3 regions of the Pseudomonas sp. S3_G06 genome follow, and region 3 is predicted to be linked to each of the others. Evidence: riboswitches for the same ligand, from Rfam matches in the RefSeq annotation. Region 3 holds a riboswitch; each other region holds the start of a gene.
What was found. Region 3 has a riboswitch for cobalamin ahead of cobW (cobalamin biosynthesis protein CobW). Riboswitches for the same ligand answer to the same signal wherever they lie in the genome.

Region 1: another riboswitch for cobalamin. It lies ahead of AB4N47_RS08065 (ABC transporter substrate-binding protein); the one in region 3 lies ahead of cobW (cobalamin biosynthesis protein CobW).
Region 2: another riboswitch for cobalamin. It lies ahead of cobO (cob(I)yrinic acid a,c-diamide adenosyltransferase); the one in region 3 lies ahead of cobW (cobalamin biosynthesis protein CobW).

What each region holds. Positions count from the first base shown of each region.
Region 1 covers NZ_CP162738.1:1,740,095-1,747,441, reverse strand. Annotated here, with positions in the region: gene AB4N47_RS08080 (ABC transporter ATP-binding protein) at 1-676, shown strand, start outside; gene map (type I methionyl aminopeptidase) at 804-1,595, opposite strand; gene AB4N47_RS08070 (ParD-like family protein) at 1,592-1,819, opposite strand; cobalamin riboswitch at 1,940-2,133, shown strand; gene AB4N47_RS08065 (ABC transporter substrate-binding protein) at 2,273-3,286, shown strand; gene AB4N47_RS08060 (FecCD family ABC transporter permease) at 3,283-4,299, shown strand; partial or broken gene AB4N47_RS08055 (ABC transporter ATP-binding protein) at 4,392-5,060, shown strand; gene metE (5-methyltetrahydropteroyltriglutamate--homocysteine S-methyltransferase) at 5,271-7,347, opposite strand, start outside.
Region 2 covers NZ_CP162738.1:3,384,080-3,391,426, reverse strand. Annotated here, with positions in the region: gene AB4N47_RS15110 (C40 family peptidase) at 82-699, shown strand; gene AB4N47_RS15105 (C40 family peptidase) at 915-1,451, shown strand; gene AB4N47_RS15100 (PQQ-dependent sugar dehydrogenase) at 1,579-2,892, opposite strand; gene AB4N47_RS15095 (hypothetical protein) at 2,959-3,543, opposite strand; cobalamin riboswitch at 3,707-3,936, shown strand; gene cobO (cob(I)yrinic acid a,c-diamide adenosyltransferase) at 4,020-4,631, shown strand; gene AB4N47_RS15085 (cobyrinate a,c-diamide synthase) at 4,628-6,010, shown strand; gene bluB (5,6-dimethylbenzimidazole synthase) at 6,007-6,657, shown strand; gene cbiB (adenosylcobinamide-phosphate synthase CbiB) at 6,654-7,347, shown strand, end outside.
Region 3 covers NZ_CP162738.1:2,557,184-2,564,530, forward strand. Annotated here, with positions in the region: gene AB4N47_RS11440 (vWA domain-containing protein) at 1-285, opposite strand, end outside; gene AB4N47_RS11445 (ATP-binding protein) at 258-1,268, opposite strand; gene cobN (cobaltochelatase subunit CobN) at 1,499-5,347, opposite strand; gene cobW (cobalamin biosynthesis protein CobW) at 5,351-6,415, opposite strand; cobalamin riboswitch at 6,515-6,726, opposite strand.

The DNA of each region.
Region 1 (7,347 bases), 820 kb from region 3:
ACTGGTTTACGAGCCACGCATCCTGCTGATGGACGAACCGCTGGGCGCGCTGGACAAGAAGCTGCGCGAGGACTTGCAGGATGAACTGCGCCAGCTGCACCGGCGCCTGGGTATCACCATCGTTTACGTGACCCACGACCAGGAAGAAGCCATGCGGCTGTCGCAACGCATCGCGATTTTCAGCCACGGCAAAATCGTTGGTCTGGGCAGTGGTTACGACCTTTACCAGAATCCGCCGAATGCCTTTGTCGCGTCGTTTCTGGGCAATTCGAACTTCCTCAAGCTCAAGGCGCAAGGCAATGCGGCAGCGAGTTTCGAGGGGCAGTTGTTGTCGATTCGGCTGACGTCCGGGTTGCACACTGATCAGGATGTGCTGCTGATGGTGCGTCCGGAAAAGGCCTTGGCGCTGAGCACGCAGCAGGCGCTGGATGAGCCGCTGGCGGCGGGTTGGAATGAGGTATCGGCGAATGTTGTGGAGGTGCTGTTTCTCGGTGAGAGCCAGACGTGCAGCGTGGTCACTGCGGGCGGGACGTCGATGACGGTGAAAGCGCTGTCGGCGGCAGGCATGCCGCTCAAGGCCGGCGATCCGGTCCGGGTGCGCTGGGCGACGGCGGATGCTTGTGTTTACACCGAATGGACCGAGAGCGATTTGAACAAGGCTGCCGGTGCTCACTAGATTTCCAATCCACTGAAATCCCCCTGTGGGAGCGAGCCTGCTCGCGAATGCGCTGTGTCACTCAACATTAATGGTGACTGACACAACCTTTTCGCGAGCAGGCTCGCTCCCACAGGTTCGGGATTGTTCAATTGATCGGGGAATACCCTTCAATCTGATCCGGCCACGCCGTCAGCACTTCAAACCCGTTTTCCGTCACCGCGACCATATGCTCCCACTGCGCCGACAAGGAGCCATCCTTGGTCAGCACGGTCCAGCCGTCTGGCATGTTCTTCACATGGCGTTTGCCGGCATTGAGCATCGGTTCCACGGTGAAAATCATCCCGGCCTTGAGCTTCAGCCCTTGATTGGGAAAGCCGTAATGCAGGATTTGCGGTTCGTCGTGATAGACCTTGCCGATGCCATGGCCGCAGTACTCGCGCACCACGCTGAAGCCCTCCGCCTCCGCCAGGCTCTGGATCGCATGACCGATATCGCCCAGCGTTGCGCCCGGTTTCACTGCGCGAATGCCCGCGCACATCGCGTCGTAAGTGGTCTTGATCAGGTGCTGCGCTTCAGGAGTCGCCTCGCCCACCACATACATGCGACTGGTATCGCCGAACCAGCCGTCCTTGATCACCGCGATGTCGAGGTTGACGATGTCGCCGTCTTTCAATGGCGTACCCGATGGAATGCCGTGGCACACCACATCGTTGACCGACGCGCAGACGGTTTTCGGAAAGCCGTGATAACCGACGTTGGCCGGCACGGCTTTCTGCACATTGACGATGTAGTCGTTGCACAACCGGTCCAGCTCATCGGTGGTCACCCCGGCCTTCACATGCGGCACCAGCATCGCCAGTACTTCGGCGGCGAGTTTGCCGGCGGCGCGGGATTTTTCGATGTCGGCCGGCGTGTTGATCTTGATCTGGTTTCTCATGCGCTGACGGCTTCCTGAGTCAGTTGTTGCAGATCCAGGCCACCGTTCTGTTCGGCGCGGATCAGCAGGCGGCAAATGGCGCTGTGGTCGAGGTTGGGGTGCAGCTCGGCGAGCATGCCGATGCGCATCCAGTGCTCGGCCTGCGCGTTGATCGAGCGGCTGAGGGCGTTGCTGGAGATGCGCAGGTTCTCGTGCATGTCCTCTGAAATTTTTACGATGCCCATATTTGTATCCGATACGAAATGTATATGGAACGTATATTAATCAGTGCATACGGCCGATTGCAATGCCGACGACAAAATCGACGCTGTGGCAGATTCGCCTCCCCCTCCACCGTGCAAATCGACTACCATGCCGCCGCCGGTTTCCACACGGAATTAATAGGGAATCCGAAATGCTTGCACAGCATCAATCGGAACTGCCCCCGCAACTGTAGGTGCCGAGCCTGCTCCTCGACTGCCACTGGGTGAACCCCGGGAAGGCCGGAGCGTGGCGATGACGCATCAGTCAGGAGACCTGCCGGCACAGCGACTGACTAACCGGCGGGGTGTCCGGGAAGGACATCGTGCCGCGCGTATTTTCCCCGTGCCGGCCTTGCGCAGTTTCCACGACTGCGCCCGAGGTGTGTTTCCAACCGTACCCGCCCGCTCCCGTACGGTTCCCCTGGAGACTGCCCCATGCTGCTGCCCCGCGTTGCCACCCTGCTCACCGCTCTGAGCCTTTGCGCCCTGGCGCAAGCGTCGCCGACTGCGTATCCGCTGACCGTGGAAAACTGTGGCAGCAGCCTGACCTTTCAGCACGCGCCTGCGCGCACGGTGACCATCGGCCAGGCCGGTACGGAAATGCTTTATGCCTTGGGCCTGGGCGACAAAGTCGTCGGCACCTCGTTGTGGTTCAACGACGTGCTGGGCACATACAAAGCGCAGAACGACAGGATCGAGCGCCTCGCCGACAACGAGCCGAGTTTCGAAGCGGTGATCGCTAAACGCCCGGAGCTGGTTGCCGTCGAGCTGGAATGGATGGTCGGCCCGCAAGGCGCGGTCGGCACTCGCGAGCAGTTTCATGAACTGAAGATTCCTACCTATCTGCTGCCCTCCGATTGCGAAGCCAAGGACAACCTCGTCGGCTCGGACGGCACGCGGCTGGCGCCGTTTCGCATCGACAGCATCTACAAAGCCGTGAGCCAGCTCGCAGCGATTTTCGATGTGCAGGCGCGTGGCGAGCAGCTCAATGAGCAGCTCAAAGCCAGCCTCGCGCAGTCGATCGCCACCGCGAAAAAGCAGCAGCGCAAAGACGTCAGCGCCCTTGTGTGGTTCTCCAGCGCCGAGATGGACATCGAGCCGTTCGTGGCCGGGCACAAAGGCGTTCCCGATTTCATGCTCAGCACCCTCGGCGTGCGCAACGTCGTCGAGTCGGATGAAGAATGGCCGACCGTCGGCTGGGAAACCATCGCCAAGGCCAACCCGACATTTCTGGTGATCGCGCGCATGGATCGTCGGCGTTTCCCGGCGGACGACTATCAGAAAAAACTCGCCTTCCTGCGCAGTGATCCGGTGACGCGCAACATGGACGCGGTCAAGCACAACCGCATCATCATCCTAGACGCCATGGACATGCAGGCCAGCCTGCGCACCTTCGACGGCCTCGCACAACTGGCCAGCGCGATCAACGGCTACGACCTGTCGCCATGAGCAGACGCCTGATCCGTTTGCTGCTGGTGCTGTTGACGTTGTCGGTCGCGCTGATTGGCGGCGTGGCTATTGGCGAGACTTCGATCGAGCCGAGCGTGGTATTGCAGGTGCTGGCCAACAAGCTGTGGAGCGCCGGTTATGTGCTCGACCCGATCGACGAAGGTATCGTCTGGAACTATCGCCTGACCCGCGCGCTGGTCGCGGCGGCTTGCGGCGCCGGCCTGGCGACGTGCGGGGTGATTCTGCAATCGCTGCTGCGCAATCCGCTGGCCGATCCGTATCTGCTGGGGATTTCCGCGGGTGCCTCGACCGGCGCGGTGATGGTCGCCCTGCTTGGCGTCGGCGCCGGGGCGATTTCATTGTCGGTCGGTGCCTTTGCCGGCGCGGTGACCGCGTTCGTACTGGTGATCCTGTTGGCGCGGGTCAGCGGCTCGGCCAGCGGCACCGGGCAGATCATTCTGGCCGGGATCGCCGGTTCGCAATTGTTCAACGCCCTCACCGCGTTTCTGATCACCCGCTCGGCCAGCTCCGAACAAGCGCGCGGGATCATGTTCTGGCTGCTCGGCAATCTCGGCGGCGTGCGCTGGCCGTCGGTGTGGCTGGCGGTCCCAGTGGCCTTGCTCGGGCTGGTCGTTTGTCTGTGGCACCGCCGGGCGCTGGATGCGTTCACCTTTGGCGCGGACTCGGCAGCCTCCCTCGGCATTGCCGTGCGCCGAGTGCAGATCCTGCTGATCGGCTGCGCCGCGCTGGTGACGGCGGTGATGGTGTCGATTGTCGGCTCGATCGGCTTTGTCGGTCTGGTGATTCCCCATGCCGCGCGGTTGTTGCTCGGCACGGGGCATGCGCGTCTGTTGCCCGCCAGTGCGCTGGGCGGTGCGGTGTTTCTGATTGCCGCCGATGTGCTGTCGCGCACCCTGATCAAGGGTCAGGTGATCCCGGTCGGCGTGATCACTGCGCTGGTCGGCGCACCGGTGTTCGCGCTGATTCTGGTGGGCCGGAGATCGGCGCGATGAACACGGTTTTAAGTTGTGCGGGTGTGGGCTTCAAAGTGCGCGGTGCCGAGTTGCTCAATGGTGTCAGTCTCGATGTTCAGCGCGGCGAGACCCTGGGCATTGTCGGGCCGAACGGTTCGGGGAAATCCACGCTGCTGAAACTGCTCGCCGGCCTGCGCGAACCGAGCGCGGGCCATGTGCAGCTCGGCGGTCAGGCGCTGGGCAAAATGTCGCGGCGCAGCATCGCGCAGACGCTCGCGGTGGTTGAGCAACAGGCCGATACCGACGATGGCATTCGCGTGTTCGACGCGGTGGCGCTGGGGCGCACGCCGTGGTTGTCGGCGCTGCAACCGTGGTCGCCGGCCGATGACGCCATCGTCGAGCAAGCGCTGGTCGACGTCGACGCCGTGCACCTGCGCAACCGCCTCTGGCGCAGCCTCTCCGGTGGCGAACGCCAGCGCGTGCACATCGCCCGCGCACTGGCCCAGCGCCCGCAGATCCTGCTGCTCGACGAGCCGGCCAACCACCTCGATATCCAGCATCAGTTGAGCATTCTGCAAGTGGTGCGCGCACTGCCGGTGACGACGTTGATCGCCCTGCACGATCTCAATCAGGCGCTCAAGTGCGATCGCCTGGCGGTGTTGGAGCGCGGGCGTCTGGTGGCATTGGGCGAGCCGCTGCACGTGCTGACGCCGGAGCGGTTACAGACGACTTTCGGCGTCAGGGCGCACTATCTGACGGACCCGTTCGATGGTGCACCGATATTGCGTTTCCTTGCCTGATGCATGTGTAGCTGACACACCGCTTTCGCGAGCAGGCTCGCTCCCACAAAGGATTTGTGTGTTGCCGTGAATGACAGGGGGAACGCGAATTCTGTGGGAGCGAGCTTGCTCGCGAAAGCGTCAGGTCATCCAACATTGAGGTCGACTGACACACCGCTTTCGCGAGCAGGCTCGCTCCCACAGGGTTATGTATTCCAGGGCGGTAAAGGGTCAGGCCCACTCTTTGCGCAGTTGCCGTGCGGCGCTGACCATGTGCACCAGCGCCGCTTCGGTCTCAGGCCAGCCTCGGGTTTTCAAACCGCAATCCGGATTGACCCACAGACGCTCAACCGGAATACGCTGCGCCGCCTTGCGCAGCAAGCCAACCATTTCCGACACATCGGGAATCCGTGGCGAGTGAATATCGTACACGCCGGGGCCGATGTCGTTCGGGTAGGCGAACGCTTCAAACGCTTCGAGCAGTTCCATGTCCGAACGCGAGGTTTCAATGGTGATGACATCGGCGTCCATCGCCGCGATCGACTCGATCACATCGTTGAATTCGCTGTAGCACATGTGCGTGTGGATTTGCGTTTCGTCGCGCACGCCGGAGGCGCACAGGCGGAACGCTGCGCTTGCCCATTCCAGATACGCCGGCCACTGCGCCCGGCGTAACGGCAAGCCTTCACGGAACGCCGCTTCGTCGATCTGCACGATTTTGATTCCTGCCGCTTCCAGATCATTCACCTCGTCACGAATGGCCAGCGCCAGTTGTCGTGCCTGCACTTCGCGGCTGACATCTTCGCGCGGGAACGACCACATCAGCATGGTCACCGGGCCGGTCAGCATGCCTTTCATGACCTTGTCGGTGAGGCCCTGGGCGTAACGAATCCACTCGACCGTCATCGCTTGCGGGCGGCGCAGGTCACCGAAGATCACCGCCGGTTTGACGCAGCGCGAACCATAGCTCTGCACCCAGCCAAAGCGGGTGAAGGCATAGCCGTCGAGCTGTTCGGCGAAGTATTCGACCATGTCGTTGCGCTCTGCCTCACCGTGCACCAGCACATCCAGGCCGAGGCGTTCTTGAATTTCCACCGCGTGGCGGATCTCCGTGTGCATCGCATCGGTGTAATCGGCCGCGCTGAGCTTGCCTTGCTTATAGGCCTGACGCGCCAGACGAATCGCCGCCGTCTGCGGAAACGAGCCAATGGTGGTGGTCGGGAATAACGGCAGGTCGAGCTTGCCGCGCTGTTTGGCGATGCGCTGAGCAAACGGCGATTGGCGTTGCGCATCCCTGGCAGTGATCGCCGCGACCCGCGCTTGCACCGCCGGTTTGTGAATACGCGGCGAGGCAGCGCGGCTGGTCTGCACCGAACGGCTTTGCGCGAGGGCACGCAGTACCTTCGGCGCTTCCGGCTCGCTGACCGCTTGGGCGAGCACGGCGACCTCTTCGCACTTCTGCACGGCGAACGCCAGCCAGCTTTTCAGTTCGGCATCGAGTTGGTCTTCCCGGCCCAGATCAACCGGGCTGTGCAGCAACGAGCAGGACGGTGCCACCCATAAGCGATCACCCAGACGTTCATGGGCATGACGCAGTGTCGCCAGCGCGTTTTGCAGATCGCAGCGCCAGACGTTGCGGCCATTGACCACACCCAGCGACAGCACTTTATAGGCCGGCAGACGATCCAGAATGGTCGGGTACTGATCCGGCGCGCGCACCAGATCGATGTGCAGGCCGTCGACCGGCAGGTTCGCCGCAAGACCGAGGTTTTCTTCCAGACCACCGAAGTACGTGGCGAGCAGTTTTTTCAGCGGATCGCGCTGGATCTGGTTGTAGGCGCGCTCGAAGGCATTCTTCCAGTCCTGCGGCAAATCGAGCACCAGAATCGGCTCGTCGATCTGCACCCACTCCACACCCAACGCCGCCAGCCGCGCGAAGATCTGGCCGTACAGCGGCAGCAGGCGGTCAAGCAAATCGAGCTTGTCGAAGTCGGCGCCTTTGGTTTTACCCAGCCACAGATAGGTCAGCGGGCCGAGGATCACCGGTTTGACGTTGTGCCCCAGCGCGCGGGCCTCTTCGGTTTCTTCAAACAGCTGCTCCCAACCCAGGTGGAAGTGCTGGTCGACACTGAATTCCGGTACGAGGTAGTGATAGTTGGTGTCGAACCACTTGGTCATTTCCTGAGCGTGGCCTTCGCCGCAGCAAGTATTGCTGACGCCTCGGGCCATGCTGAACAGGGTCTGCAGCGTGGCTTTGCCGTCGTGCGGACGGAAACGCTCGGGGATCACGCCGAACATCAGCGAGTGG
Region 2 (7,347 bases), 830 kb from region 3:
AAAGTTCGATTGAATTTGCAAATGAGGACGATAGCGGGCATAGTCTCGGCTTCTTTACAACTATCAGCCACGGTCGTGCCCATGCTAAAGCGCTTCGCACCCCTCGTGCCTCTCGCACTCGTTACCCTGTTATTCGGTTGTGCTGCTCATTCTCCGGTTCAAGAGCCGCCGCAACAGGTCAAGAATTCTGCTACCGCCCAGTCTTCCGTTATTTATCAGGAAGAGCTGGACACCGAAAAAGAACTCAACCAGTTCAACGGCAGCAAGCCATATCAGCTTCCTGTACTGGCTGACAGCATCCTCGAACGCGGCATGTCCCTGATCGGTACCCGTTACCGTTTCGGCGGTACCTCTGAAGCCGGCTTCGATTGCAGCGGTTTCATCGGTTACCTGTTCCGCGAAGAGGCGGGCATGAACCTGCCGCGCTCGACTCGCGAAATGATCAACGTTGATGCGCCGCTGGTTTCGCGCAGCAACCTTGAGCCGGGTGATCTGCTGTTCTTCGCCACCAATGGTCGTCGCGGTCGTGTCAGTCACGCCGGCATCTACCTGGGTGACAACCAGTTCATTCACTCCAGCAGTCGTCGCAGCGGCGGTGTTCGCATCGACAGCCTGGGTGACAGCTACTGGAGCAAGACTTTCATCGAAGCCAAGCGCGCACTCGCCATGGCGCCGACCGTGGTCACCGCTCGCAAGTAAACTGCATGTCGCTGCGTTCGCGGCGACAAAACGGCACGGCAATGGAGTAGACCTAAACTTTACAAGGTGAAGTTAAAGTCTTACTTGAAGTTTGCCGCGTAGCCGCTAGAATCCTGAATCTATATTGATGGCAAACCGCCTGCGTGATGACGCAGGCGGTTTTGTTTCTGTCCATTCGGCAGAGAAAGCCGCAGCCAGATCAGGATGTTCTGCTTATGACGATGTCGGCCCGCCTCACCTTGATCCTTTGCGCCGCGCTGCTCAGCGCCTGCGCCAGCCGTACACCGCCGCCAGCCCCCGTGGTTCGCGCGCCGATCGTGTTCGCTCCTTCCCAGGCTTTTTCCCCCGTTGCTGAAGACGTGCTGTTCCGTGCCCTCGGCCTGGTCGGCACACCGTACCGCTGGGGCGGCAACACGCCAGATTCCGGTTTCGATTGCAGTGGTCTGATCGGTTTCGTCTACCGCGACGCGGCGGGAATTTCGCTGCCACGCTCGACCCGCGAAATGATCGTCATGCAGGCGCCGAATGTCGGCAAGGAAGGCTTGCAGACCGGCGACCTGATTTTCTTCGCCACCAATGGCGGCTCGCAGGTCAGTCACGCGGGGATTTACGTCGGTGAGGGACGCTTCGTGCACGCACCGGCCACGGGTGGCACGGTCAAGCTCGATAGCCTGTCGAAGGCCTATTGGCAGAAGGCGTATCTGAGCGCCAAGCGGGTGTTGCAGCCGGGGCAGCTGGCGCATAACCCCTAGCGCGTATGCATAACTAATTGTGGGAGCGAGCCTGCTCGCGAAGGCGGAGTGTCAGTCGACAATGATTTGACTAATACACCGCTTTCGCGAGCAGGCTCGCTCCCACATTTTTTGCTTCGCGCTTAACTTACTTGCTGGCCGACACGCGCCACACCTTGTTCCCGACATCATCCGCCACCAGCAAGCCACCTTGCTGATCGATCACCACGCCCACTGGGCGGCCCAGCGCGTTTTCGTCCTTGTCGAGGAAACCGGTCAGCACATCCACCGGCTGCCCGGTCGGCTTGCCGCCAGTAAACGGCACGAAAATCACCTTGTAGCCGCTGTGCGGTTTGCGGTTCCACGAGCCGTGCTGGCCAATGAATGCGCCTTCCTTGAATTGCGCCGGCAAGCGGTTGCCATCGGCGAAGGTCAGGCCCAGCGAAGCGGTGTGCGGACCGACCGCGTAATCCGGAGCGATGGCCTTGGCTACCAGATCCGGATTCTGCGGTTTGACCCGCACATCGACGTGCTGGCCATAGTAGCTGTACGGCCAGCCATAGAAGCCGCCGTCCTTGACCGAGGTTATGTAGTCCGGCACCAGATCGCTGCCGATTTCGTCACGCTCGTTGACCGCTGTCCACAAGGCGCCGCTGGTGGGTTCCCAGGCGAGGCCGTTGGGGTTGCGAATGCCCGAGGCGAAGATCCGGTGATTGCCGGTCGCCCGATCCACTTCCCAGATCGCCGCGCGGCCTTCTTCCTGATCCAGACCGTTTTCGCCAACGTTACTGTTCGAGCCGACGGTGACGTAGAGCTTGTTGCCGTCCTTGCTGGCGATGACGTTTTTGGTCCAGTGGTGATTCAGCGTGCCGCCAGGCAAGTCGACGACTTTGATCGGTTGGGTCTTGATCTCGGTGGCGCCCGGCTCGTAGTTGAAGCGCAGCAGGCGGTCGGTGTCGGCTACGTACAAATCGTTGCCGACGAGCGTCATGCCAAACGGCGAGTTGAGGTTCTGCAGGAACACCGTACGGGTTTCTGCGACGCCATCGTGGTCGGCATCACGCAACAGGGTGATGCGGTTCGGGCTGGGCACGCCGGCGCCGGCCTTGCCCATGACTTTCTTCATCACCCAGCCACGAATGCCTTTGCTGTCATCGGGCTTGGGCGGCGCGTTGGTTTCCGCCACCAGCACATCGCCGTTGGGCAGCACATAGAGCCAGCGCGGGTGATCGAGGCCTTCGGCAAACGCCGCGACCTGGGTGCCGGCCGCTGCGGTCGGTTTCGCGCCGTCCGGCCAGCCCACCGCCGGGGCGATGTTCACTGTCGGGATCAGCGTCTTGTTCGGTTCGGGCAGTTTCGGTGACGGACCGGTGCCGTCGGAGACTTGCAGGCTGGAGGTTTCACCGCAGGCGGCGAGCCCGCCTGCGACGGCGATGATAAGAGCGAGTTGGGCCTTGCGCATTGCTGATCTTCCCTATGAATGCATTCCTAAACATAGAGGAGGGCGCAGGCCCGATGGTTCAACTGCTCAACCGCGGGCTTCCTTGAACAGCACGGCGATGCCCGGATGATAGTTGCCCGCGTCGCTGTGCAATTTGCGATAGGCGTAGGGGAAATACCAGGCCACGGCGCAGGTGTGTTCCTTTTGCAGGTCGTCGACCATGTCCTGCAATTCTTCGGGGCTGGCGCTGTGCTGAGGTTTTTGCGGAGCAACAAAGAGGCAGCCGAGCTTGAGATCGCTGGCGTAGCTGATGCGCTTGGCATCAACGGTGATGTCGAGCAGGGCCTGGGTCAGGTTGAGGTTGTTGACCCGTGGCCAGCGTTGCGTGGCCTGAATGAACGCGCGGTCTTCGGCGCCGGCAATCAGCAGGTCGGCGCGGGCATTGCGTTCGCCTTCTTCGTTCTGTTTGCGCGTGGCCGTGTCGTTCAGCGTGACCATTTCAGCCATCCACGCCGCTGCCGCGAGCAGGCCGAGATTGGCTTTCTCGTCGTGCCAATATGGCGTGTCGTTGTCGCCGCGAACGGTGTTGTAGCGATCGATACAGTCAAACCAGCGTTCCAGCAACGGGCGCAGGAATTCCAGGCGCGGGTTGCTGATGATCATGCCTTGCATCGTCGTCATCCTTATTGTTGTAGTGGGCTTTTTGGAAAAAAGCATGGCTCTTTGATATCACTTGTCACAGTCTGGCACAAGATTGCCGCTGCACAATTGAGCAGCGGCAGTTATTCGCGCGCAAAGCGCCTCTTCAATTGACGCTCCACCCCCAACCCTCTAACCTTCGCCGCTTGTTTCAGGTGCTCTGTGGCCCCGCGTCGACAGAGTGAAACAGGGAAGCCGGTGAGGGTGGTCTTCAAGCGAAGCCACGACGATCCCGGCGCTGCCCCCGCAACGGTGAATGAGTGAAAACTGCGCCTTGAGCCACTGCCTCGAAAGAAGCGGGAAGGCGCGCAGTCCGGCGAAACGCCGCTCATGAGCCCGGAGACCGGCCTGATCCATCTCAGCGGCATCACGGTGGGCGATGCCAGGCTTTTTGCCGTCTATTCTTGTGCCTGCCCGCCGTTATCCAGCCTCAACGGAGAGCTCCCCCCATGACTGATTCCCCCGAGCGTGACGAGCGCCATCTGGCGCGCATGCAGCGCAAGAAAGCCGTGATCGACGAACGCATTGCCAACTCGCCCGACGAATGTGGCTTGGTGCTGGTGCTGACCGGCAACGGCAAAGGCAAGAGCAGCTCGGCGTTCGGCATGCTCGCCCGCGCGATGGGCCACGGCATGCAGTGCGGCGTGGTGCAGTTCATCAAGGGCCGCAACAGCACCGGCGAAGAATTGTTTTTCCGCCGCTTCCCCGAGCAAGTGCGTTTCCACGTCATGGGTGAAGGCTTTACCTGGGAAACCCAGGATCGTCAGCGCGACATCGCCGCGGCGACCGCCGCTTGGGAAGTCTCGCGCGAATTGTTGCGCGACCCTTCGATCGGTCTGGTGGTGCTCGACGAATTGAACATCGCCCTCAAGCACGGCTACCTCGATCTCGATCAGGTGCTCAGCGATTTGCAGGCGCGTCCGCCGATGCAACACGTGGTGGTCACCGGTCGCGGCGCCAAGCCGGAAATGATCGAGATGGGCGACACGGTCACCGAGATGGGCATGCTCAAGCACGCCTTCCAGGCCGGGATCAAAGCGCAGAAAGGCGTCGAACTTTGAAGCAACCACGCCACTGCCCGGCGGTGTTGATCGCCGCGCCGGCCTCCGGTCAGGGCAAGACCACCGTCACCGCCGCACTCGCCCGTTTGCATCGCAATCAGGGGCGCAAGGTCCGCGTGTTCAAATGCGGGCCGGACTTTCTCGATCCGATGATCCTCGAGCGCGCCAGCGGTGCGCCGGTCTATCAATTGGACATGTGGATGGTCGGCGAGCAGGAAAGTCGTCGGCTGTTGTGGGAAGCCGCCGCCGAGGCTGATCTGATTCTGATCGAGGGCGTGATGGGCCTGTTCGACGGCACGCCATCCAGCGCTGATCTGGCGCGCCACTTCGGTGTGCCGGTGCTCGGCGTGATCGATGGCACCGCCATGGCGCAGACCTTTGGCGCCTTGGCGCTGGGCCTGGCGAAGTATCAGCCGGACTTGCCGTTCGCTGGCGTGCTGGCCAACCGCGTCGGCACCTTGCGCCATGCGCAATTGCTCGAAGGCAGCCTCACCGAAGGTCTGCGCTGGTACGGCGCGCTGTCCCGCGAGACCGGCATCGAATTGCCGAGCCGCCACCTCGGTCTGGTCCAGGCCAGCGAATTGAATGATCTGGATCTGCGTCTCGACGCGGCCGCCGATGCGCTGGCCAGCAGTTGCCAAGTCGCGCTGCCCCCCGCCGTTGAATTCGCCGCGCCTGACGTCATCGCCGCCGAGCCCTTATTGAAAGGTGTGCGCATCGCCGTCGCCCGTGATGAAGCCTTTGCCTTCACCTATGGCGCCAGTCTCGATCTGCTGCGGGCGATGGGCGCCGAACTGCAATTTTTCTCGCCGATCCGCGACACCCGATTGCCCGAGGCGGACAGCCTGTATCTGCCGGGCGGTTATCCGGAACTGCACCACGTCGCGCTGGCGCAAAACACCACGATGCTTGCAGCAATCCGCGCGCACCACGCGGCGGGCAAGCCGTTGCTCGCCGAGTGTGGCGGCATGCTTTATCTGCTGGATTCGCTGACCGACGTGGAAGGCACCCGTGCTGAGCTGGTCGGTTTGCTCAAGGGCGAGGCGGTGATGCAGAAGCGTCTGGCGGCGCTGGCGTTGCAGGCGGTTGAGCTGCCGGAAGGTTCCTTGCGGGGGCATACGTATCACCATTCGCTGACTACAACCGAGCTGACGCCGATTGCCCGTGGGCTGAGTCCCAATGGCGGGCGCGGCGCTGAGGCGGTTTATCGCGAGGGGCGGATGACGGCGTCGTACGTGCACTTTTATTTCCCGTCGAATCCGACTGCGATTGCGTCATTGTTTGCGCCAGACAGTGAGGCCGGCTTCGCGAGCAAGCTCGCTCCCACAATGGATGACCTGAACCCTGTGGGAGCGAGCCTGCTCGCGAAAGGGCCATGACCGACAACACATTCTCCGAAGCCGAACGCGCAGCGGTCTACAAGGCCATCGCCGAACGCCGCGACATGCGCCACTTCACCGGTGGCAGCGTCGAGCCGCAGTTGCTGCGTCGTCTGCTCGAGGCCGCTCATCAAGCGCCGAGCGTCGGCCTGATGCAGCCTTGGCGCTTCATCCGCATCAGCGATCGTGCTCTGCGCGGGCAGATCCGCGATCTGGTGGAAGAGGAACGCATCCGCACCGCCGAGGCCCTCGGCGAGCGCAGCGATGAGTTCATGCAGCTCAAGGTCGAAGGCATCAACGATTGCGCAGAAGTGCTGGTCGCGGCGCTGATGGATGATCGCGAAAAGCACATCTTCGGTCGGCGCACGTTGCCGGAAATGGACATGGCCTCGTTGTCCTGCGCGATCCAGAACCTGTGGCTGGCCTCCCGTGCCGAGGGCCTGGGCATGGGCTGGGTCTCGCTGTTCGAACCGCAAGCCTTGGCGGATTTGCTCAAGTTGCCGGCCGGTGCCAAGCCGCTGGCGGTGTTGTGTCTGGGCCCGGTAAAGGAGTTCTATCCGGCGCCGATGCTGGTGCTCGAAGGTTGGGCGCAGGCGCGGCCGCTGAACGAGTTGCTGTGCGAAAATTATTGGGGAGTGAGTCAATGAGTGTGGCGTTGCTGAGTGTCGCCGCAGTAGCGCTGGATGCGCTGTTCGGTGAACCGAAACGCTGGCATCCGCTGGTGGCGTTCGGCAATTTTGCCGGACGCATCGAGCAACGCTTCAACGCCGGCGGTCGTGGCTGGCGCAGTCATGGCGTCACCGCGTGGGTTATCGCGGTACTGCCGCTGACCTTGCTCGCCACAGCATTTTCCTGGGCGCCCTATGTCGGCTGGATCGTCGAGATTCTCGCGTTGTATTGTGCACTCGGCATGCGCAGCCTCGGCGAACATGTCGCGCCTGTCGCGGCGGCGTTGCGCGCCGATGATCTGGACGAGGCACGCAAGCGCGTCGGTTATCTGGTCAGCCGCCAGACCAATGAACTGGACAGCAACGCCGTGGCCCGTGCCGCCACCGAATCGGTGCTGGAGAACGGCAGCGATGCGGTGTTCGCTGCGCTGTTCTGGTTTGTCGTCGCCGGCGCGCCGGGCGTGGTCCTGTATCGCTTGAGCAATACCCTCGATGCGATGTGGGGTTATCGCAACGAACGCTTCGAGCGTTTCGGCTGGGCGGCGGCGAAAATCGACGACGTGTTGAACTACATTCCTGCGCGTCTGGTGGCATTGACCTACGCGCTACTGGGCAAAACCCGCCTCGCGCTCAAATGCTGGCGCACCCAGGCGCCGCAGTGGGACAGCC
Region 3 (7,347 bases):
GCCCTTGGCATCGCTCAAGGCCTGATGGCGACGGGTCGAGGCCGACGCGTCGACGATCACCAGCCAGATTTCATGGGGCGAGCGGGTACGCTGTTGAAACAGCAGATCGGCGCGGCGCTGGGGGCGGCCATTGAGCAGCGTGCCCGGCCAGTTCACCGATCCGCTGCCGGCCGCATGCCGCTGGCCCTGGCGGCCATTGTCTAGTTGTCCGGCACGGGGTCTGGCATTCGCCCCCGCGTCGGACCGGGGGCGAATGCCTAGGGCTTTTTTGCCAGTGGTGGCCAGCTCGGAACTTCGCGGCGGGTACCGGTGGCTTGCGCCGTCGCCGGCATCTCGCCCCACTGGCCCTGCCCTTCACCGGATTTGCTGTCTGCGCCTGACGGAGATTGCGCTTGTGGCTCCGCGCCGGCCAAGGGCTGCTCGCGACGGCGATGGCGCAGGGCAAATTCGGCCACCGCGTCGATGTCCTCTTCAGCAATCGCATCCGCCCCACGCCACGCCGCATGGGCGCGAGCCGCGCGCAACCAGACCAGATCGGCACGCAAGCCATCGACGCCAGCAGCGAAACAACGCTCGGTAATCAACGCCAATGCCGCGTCATCCAGTGGGATGGCTGCCAAGCGCTCGCGGGCGCTTTCACAGCGCGAACGCAGGATGTGTTGCTCGCTCGCCCACTGCGCGCAGAACCCTTGTGGATCGCTGTCGAAATCCAGCCGCCGGCGAATGATCTGTCCGCGTTCGGCGGGCGCGGTGTGGCCGCTGAGGGCAACGTTCAAACCGAAGCGGTCAAGCAGTTGCGGCCGCAGTTCGCCCTCTTCCGGGTTCATGGTGCCGATCAGGACGAATTTGGCCGAATGCCGATGGGAAATGCCGTCACGCTCGATCAGATTGGTACCGCTGGCGGCGACATCGAGCAGCAGGTCGACCAAGTGGTCGGGCAGCAGATTGACCTCATCGACATAGAGCACGCCACCGTCAGCCTTGGCCAGAACACCGGGCGAAAACTGCGCGCGACCGTCGCTCAGGGCAGCGTCGAGATCGAGGGTGCCGACCAGCCGCTCTTCGGTAGCGCCCAACGGCAACGTGACAAACTGGCCGCTGGCGAGCAGATCTGCCAGGCCCCGGGCCAGCGTCGACTTGGCCATGCCGCGCGGACCTTCGATGAGTACGCCGCCGATTTTCGGGTCGATGGCGGTCAGGCACAGGGCGAGCTTCAAGTCATCGGCGCCGACCACGGCGGAGAGTGGGAAATGCGGGGTGTCGGTCATTTGGGTTTTCCCTTTCGTGGTCTTTGGTGTGCTTGAGTTTTAGTGGGGTGTCAGTTGGGTGGCCCTCACCCTAACCCTCTCCCAGAGGGAGAGGGAACTGATCCGGGTGTTCTTGAAAGTTGCGCCGACCTGAATTATCGATTTGAACTCAGGCCTCAAAACCAACACAAATCGGCTCCCTCTCCCTCTCCCTCCGGGAGAGGGCTGGGGTGAGGGTAGCTTTTTAGCGGCTACATATCTTCCTCGACATCCAACAGCAAATTCTCCAGCGCCTCTTTATAAGCCCCAGGCTCCTGCCACATCCCGCGCTGCTGCGCTTCGAGCATGCGTTCGGTCATGTCGCGCAACGCATGCGGATTATGTTCACGAACAAAATCCCGGGTCGCCGGATCAAGCAAATATGCCTCCGCCAGCAACGCATATTGATGGTCATCGATCAACTGCGTAGTCGCATCGAAGGCGAACAGATTATCAACCGTCGCCGCCAGTTCGAACGCGCCTTTGTAGCCGTGACGCTTGATTCCGTCGATCCACTTCGGATTCGCCGCGCGCGCGCGCACCACGCGGTTCAACTCTTCCTTCAGGGTACGAATCTTCGGCAAATCCGGCTGGCTGTGATCGCCGTGATAGCTGGCCGCCGCTTCGCCACGCAGAGTCTCCACCGCCGCGAGCATGCCGCCCTGGAACTGGTAGTAATCGTTGGAATCGAGCAAGTCATGCTCGCGGTTGTCCTGGTTTTGCAGAACTGCCTGCACCTGGCTCAGGCGCTGGCTGAACTGCTCGCGGGCAGCCGTGCCCTCGTCGGCGCCGCCGTAAGCGTAGGCGCCCCAGTTCAGGTAGACCTCGGCGAGGTCTTCGCGGCTCTGCCACAGACGCCCATCGATCGCGCCTTGCACCCCGGCGCCATACGCCCCCGGTTTCGCGCCGAAGATGCGCCACCCGGCCTGACGCCGCGCGGTGTCTTCATCGACGCCCGACTGCAACAGCGCCTCGCGTTCGGCACGTACCTTGGCGGCCAATGGGTTCAAGTCATCCGGTTCATCCAGCGCGGCCACCGCTTGCACGGCGGCGTCGAACAGGCGGATGAGATTGGCAAACGCATCACGGAAAAACCCCGAAACCCGCAATGTCACGTCGACCCGCGGACGATCGAGCAGACTCAGCGGCAGAATCTCGAAATCATCCACACGCTGACTGCCCGTGGCCCAGATCGGACGCACGCCCATCAACGCCATGGCCTGAGCGATGTCGTCGCCGCCGGTGCGCATGGTTGCGGTGCCCCACACGGACAAGCCGAGCTGGCGCAAGTGATCGCCGTGATCCTGCAGGTGTCGCTCAAGAATCAGCGTTGCCGACTGGAATCCGATGCGCCACGCGGTGGTGGTCGGCAGATTGCGCACGTCCACCGAATAGAAGTTGCGCCCGGTCGGCAGCACGTCGAGACGGCCACGGCTCGGAGCACCGCTGGGGCCGGCAGGGACGAAACGACCGCTGAGGGCGTCGAGCAGCCCGCGCATTTCGGCCGGGCCACAAGCATCGAGCCGTGGGGCGACGACTTCGCGCAGATGCTCGATTATCGAATTAACCTCAGCCCAACCCGACCCTTGTGGGAGCGAGCCTGCTCGCGAAGGCGTCGGGTCAGACAGCTGTTCTTTTACTGACACACCGCTTTCGCGAGCAGGCTCGCTCCCACAGGGCACGTTCAGTGTTTGGGAGATCAAGTCTGCGGCAAACAATTCGAGGCGCTCGCGGGTGTCGCCGGCGGTGCGCCAGACTTCTTCGCTGATGGTCTGCAACTCGGTCGGACGCGGGCCGTTCCAAGGATCGGCCAAGGCGCAATCCAGCGGATCAAAACCGAGATCAAACGCGTTGGCCAGTGCTCGCAGCAGACTCGACTGCGCGCCCTTGCCGTCACCGCGCGGGATGCGCAGCAACGCCAGCAAGGTGTCGATACGCAAGCGCCCGCTCGGCGATTCGCCAAAAATGTGCAACCCATCGCGAATCTGCGATTCCTTCAGGTCGCACAGATAAGTGTCCAGACGCGGCAACCAGATCGCCGCATCGGCGTCGCTGTCCAGCGCTGCATCCAGTTGCAGTTCCCTGTCGATCTGCGTGTCCCGCACCAGTTGCAGAATGTCGCGTTGCAACTCGCGGGCACGGCGCGGATCGAGCAGTTGCGCCTCGTAATATTCGTCGGCCAGCAGCTCCAGATTGCGCAGCGGGCCGTAGGTTTCGGCGCGGGTCAGCGGTGGCATCAAGTGGTCGATGATCACCGCCTGCGTGCGGCGTTTGGCCTGGGCGCCCTCGCCCGGGTCGTTGACGATGAACGGATAGATATTCGGCAGCGGCCCTAGCAACGCATCCGGCCAGCAGTTTTCCGATAGCCCAACGCCCTTGCCCGGCAGCCATTCGAGATTGCCATGCTTGCCGACGTGGATCACGCCGTGGGCCCCGTAGGTGTTGCGCAACCAGAAATAGAACGCCAGATAGCCGTGCGGCGGGACCAGATCCGGGTCGTGATACACCGCGCTCGGATCGACCTGATAACCGCGTGCCGGCTGGATGCCGACAAAGGTCAGACCGAAACGCAGACCGGCGATCATCAGCCGGCCGTCGCGACACATCGGATCGTTGTGTGGCGATCCCCAACGCTCGACTACCGCCGCGCGATTCGCCTGCGGCAACGCATTGAACATTGCCAGGTAATCGTCCATCGCCAGGCTCTGCTGGCACGGGCGCAAGTCGAGACTGTCGAGGTCGTTGCTGACGCCGCCGAGCAGTTGCTGGATCAGTTCGGTGCCGCTGTCGGGCAACTCGGCCGTGATCGGATAACCTTCGGCACGCAATGCGCGGAGGATGTTCAGCGCCGCCGCCGGCGTATCGAGGCCGACGCCATTGCCGATGCGGCCGTCACGGGTCGGGTAGTTGGCGAGGATCAGCGCGATGCGTTTTTCGCCGTTCGGCACGCGTGCCAAAGCTACCCAGCGCCGCGCCAGTTCGGCGACGAAATCCATGCGTTCGGGCTGGGCGCGGTAGCAGACCACATCGGACTGGCTGCGCTCGCTGCGCCAGGCCAGATCCTTGAAGCTGATCGGTCGGCTGATGATGCGCCCGTCAAGCTCTGGCAAAGCAATGTGCATCGCCAGATCACGCGGCCCGAGGCCCTGTTCGCTGTCGCGCCAGCCGGGCTCGTTGTCCTGGGCGCAGATCGCTTGAATTACCGGGATGTTGCGGCGAAACGGGCGCAGATGCGGTGCTTCGGGACTCGATTGGGCAAAACCGGTGGTGTTGATAATCACCCCCGCCTCGACTTCATCCAGCCAATCCTCGACCACCGACAAGCAACCGGGTTCTTTCAGACTGGCCACCGCGATCGGCAGCGGACTGAGCCCGGCTGCCTGTAAGCGCTGGCAGAACACATCGATGAACGCCGTGTTCGCCGCTTGCAAATGCGAGCGATAGAACAACAGCGCCGCCACCGGTTGACCGGGCAGCCATTCGGCTTGCCAGTCGCTCAGGGCAGCGCTGTTTTTCTGTGGGTGATAAATCGCCGTGCGCGGCAGGGTTTGCGGCTCGTTCCACGGGTAATCGCGGGCGAACCATTGGTGGCCCAGGCAACGGAAGAAATCCAGTGCATTGCCCATGCCGCCCTGACGCAGAAATTGCCAGAGTCTATCGCGTACTTCGGCGCTGACCGTGCTCAAGTCACTGAGCTCGGGGTCCGGGCGGTCATCGCCGGGCACCAGAATCAGTTGCACGCCGCGTTCGGACAACTCGACCAGCCGCTCGACACCGTAGCGCCAATAGGCAATGCCGCCGTGCAGTGAGATCAGAATGACCTTGGCGTGGCGCAGCACTTCGTCGACATATAGATCGACCGAGGCATGATTCTGCACCTGCATCGGGTTGGCCAGACGCAGGCTCGGGTAGTCATCGGGCAATTGCTGCGCAGCCTCGGCGAGCAGCGCCAGGCTGGAATCGCCGCTGCACAGGATCACCAGCTCGGCGGGGGTTTGTCCGAGATCGGCAATGTTGTCGTCCGAGACGAATCCGCCGGGCTGGGTCCTGAGCAGGTGCATGGCTTAAACGCTGAGCGCAGCGCGCAATTGCGCTTCGAGTTGCGCGGCATCGAGTTCCTGACCGATCAGCACCAGACGCGTGACGCGCGCTTCTTCGGCGCCCCACTGACGGTCGAAATGCTTGTCAAAACGCGTGCCCACACCCTGGATCAACAGGCGCATCGGTTTGTTCGGAATCGCCGCGAAGCCTTTCACGCGCAGGATGCCGTGCTGCACCACCAGTTGCGTCAGCGCGTCGAGCAGCAGGCTTTCATCGGCTTGCGGCAATTCGATGGAGATCGAATCGAAGGCGTCGTGATCGTGGTCGTCGTCATCACCGTCATGGTGGTGATCGTGGTGGCTGTGGCGGCCGTCGATATGCTCTTCAGAGCCGGCGCCGAGGCCGATCAACACGTCGAGCGGCAGGCGGCCATTGCTGGCTTCGATGATTTTTACCGCTGGCGGCAGCTCTTCGGCGACTTCAGCGCGCACCCGAGCCAGATCTTCCGCGCTGGTCTGGTCGGCCTTGTTGAGGATGACCAGGTCAGCACTGGCCAGTTGATCGGCGAACAATTCGTGCAGCGGCGACTCGTGGTCGAGGTTCGGATCGAGTTTGCGCTGGGCATCGACCTGATCCGGGAACGCTGCGAAGGTGCCAGCAGCGACGGCCGGGCTGTCGACCACGGTGATCACCGCGTCAACGGTGCAGGCGCTACGGATTTCCGGCCACTGGAAGGCCTGCACCAACGGCTTTGGCAGGGCCAGGCCCGAGGTTTCAATAAGGATGTGGTCGAGATCGCCGCGACGGGCAACCAGTTCGCGCATTACCGGGAAGAATTCTTCCTGCACCGTGCAGCACAGGCAGCCGTTGGCCAGCTCATATACGCGGCCGCTGGCCTCTTCTTCGGTGCAGCCGATGGTGCATTGCTTGAGGATCTCACCGTCGATGCCGAGCTCGCCAAACTCGTTGACGATCACCGCGATGCGCCGGCCCTGAGCGTTGTCGAGCATGTGCCGCAGCAGCGTGGTTTTGCCCGAGCCGAGGAAACCGGTGACGATGGTGACGGGGAGTTTGGCCAGTGTTTTCATCGGTATGCCCTTTGGCAAGCGGCGGGCATACGGGACGAGAACCGGCAGCGCGCATGCACGCCGGAAGCATTCGCCACCGGATCACCCCGCCCGGTTGTAGTGAGAATCTGTGACGAGGCAGGTCTCCTGGCTGACGGCGTTCAGGCGCGAGACCTGGCGTCCATTGCGCCTTCCCGCTGGCTCATCGGTTGAGCTGGCAGTGGCGTGGCAACGAACATCACCGTTCACAGTTGCGGGGGCAGCCGCGGCTTTGACCGCGTTCCCTTCTTAGCTTCGGCGAGTGCCGAAGAACCTCGAAAGCGCAAGGCTACGCATGGGTCCGTCGTGGGTCAATGGTCGGTGAGTCTGAAACTGGGGGTATATCCGTTGCTGCGGTAACGGCTTCTTATGGTTTCGCTCTTACAGCGAGTCCCTTTTTCAAACGCCGGAGTGCCGGCCCAGCAAAAAAGAAACCAAAAGGCTTTGCCCCGGCGTACGGCCCGCTCGCTGGAGCTCGGGGTACCTTCGTTACGGAGGGGCAAAAGATCAAAAGCAACAGCAAAAGCAAAAGCCAGATCAAAAGATCGCAGCCTTCGGCGGCTCCTACAGTTGGATTGGGTACCACTTCAAGAACAGGTCGGCTGTCAGGCCGCCTTCGCGAGCAGGCTCGCTCCCACAAAAGCAAAAGCAAAGCAGCGCAGCTGCCCGCGGCGAAGCCGCCCCACTCAACAATGAGCGCAAGCTCGAGTGCTCTTGATCTTGATCCACCGGCGACGTCGGAAGGCTGAGTGGAGGGATTGATCCGGGCGTGGGAGCGCAGCGACCGTTCGACGAAGTCGAACACAGCGCAAGGAGGTGCAGCGAAGCAAACCGGAGCCGCTGCGCCCGGATCAGTCCCGTAGCGAAGGAACCCGAGCCTGCGAGGGCCGAACGTAGGAGCAAGCGTTTTTTTG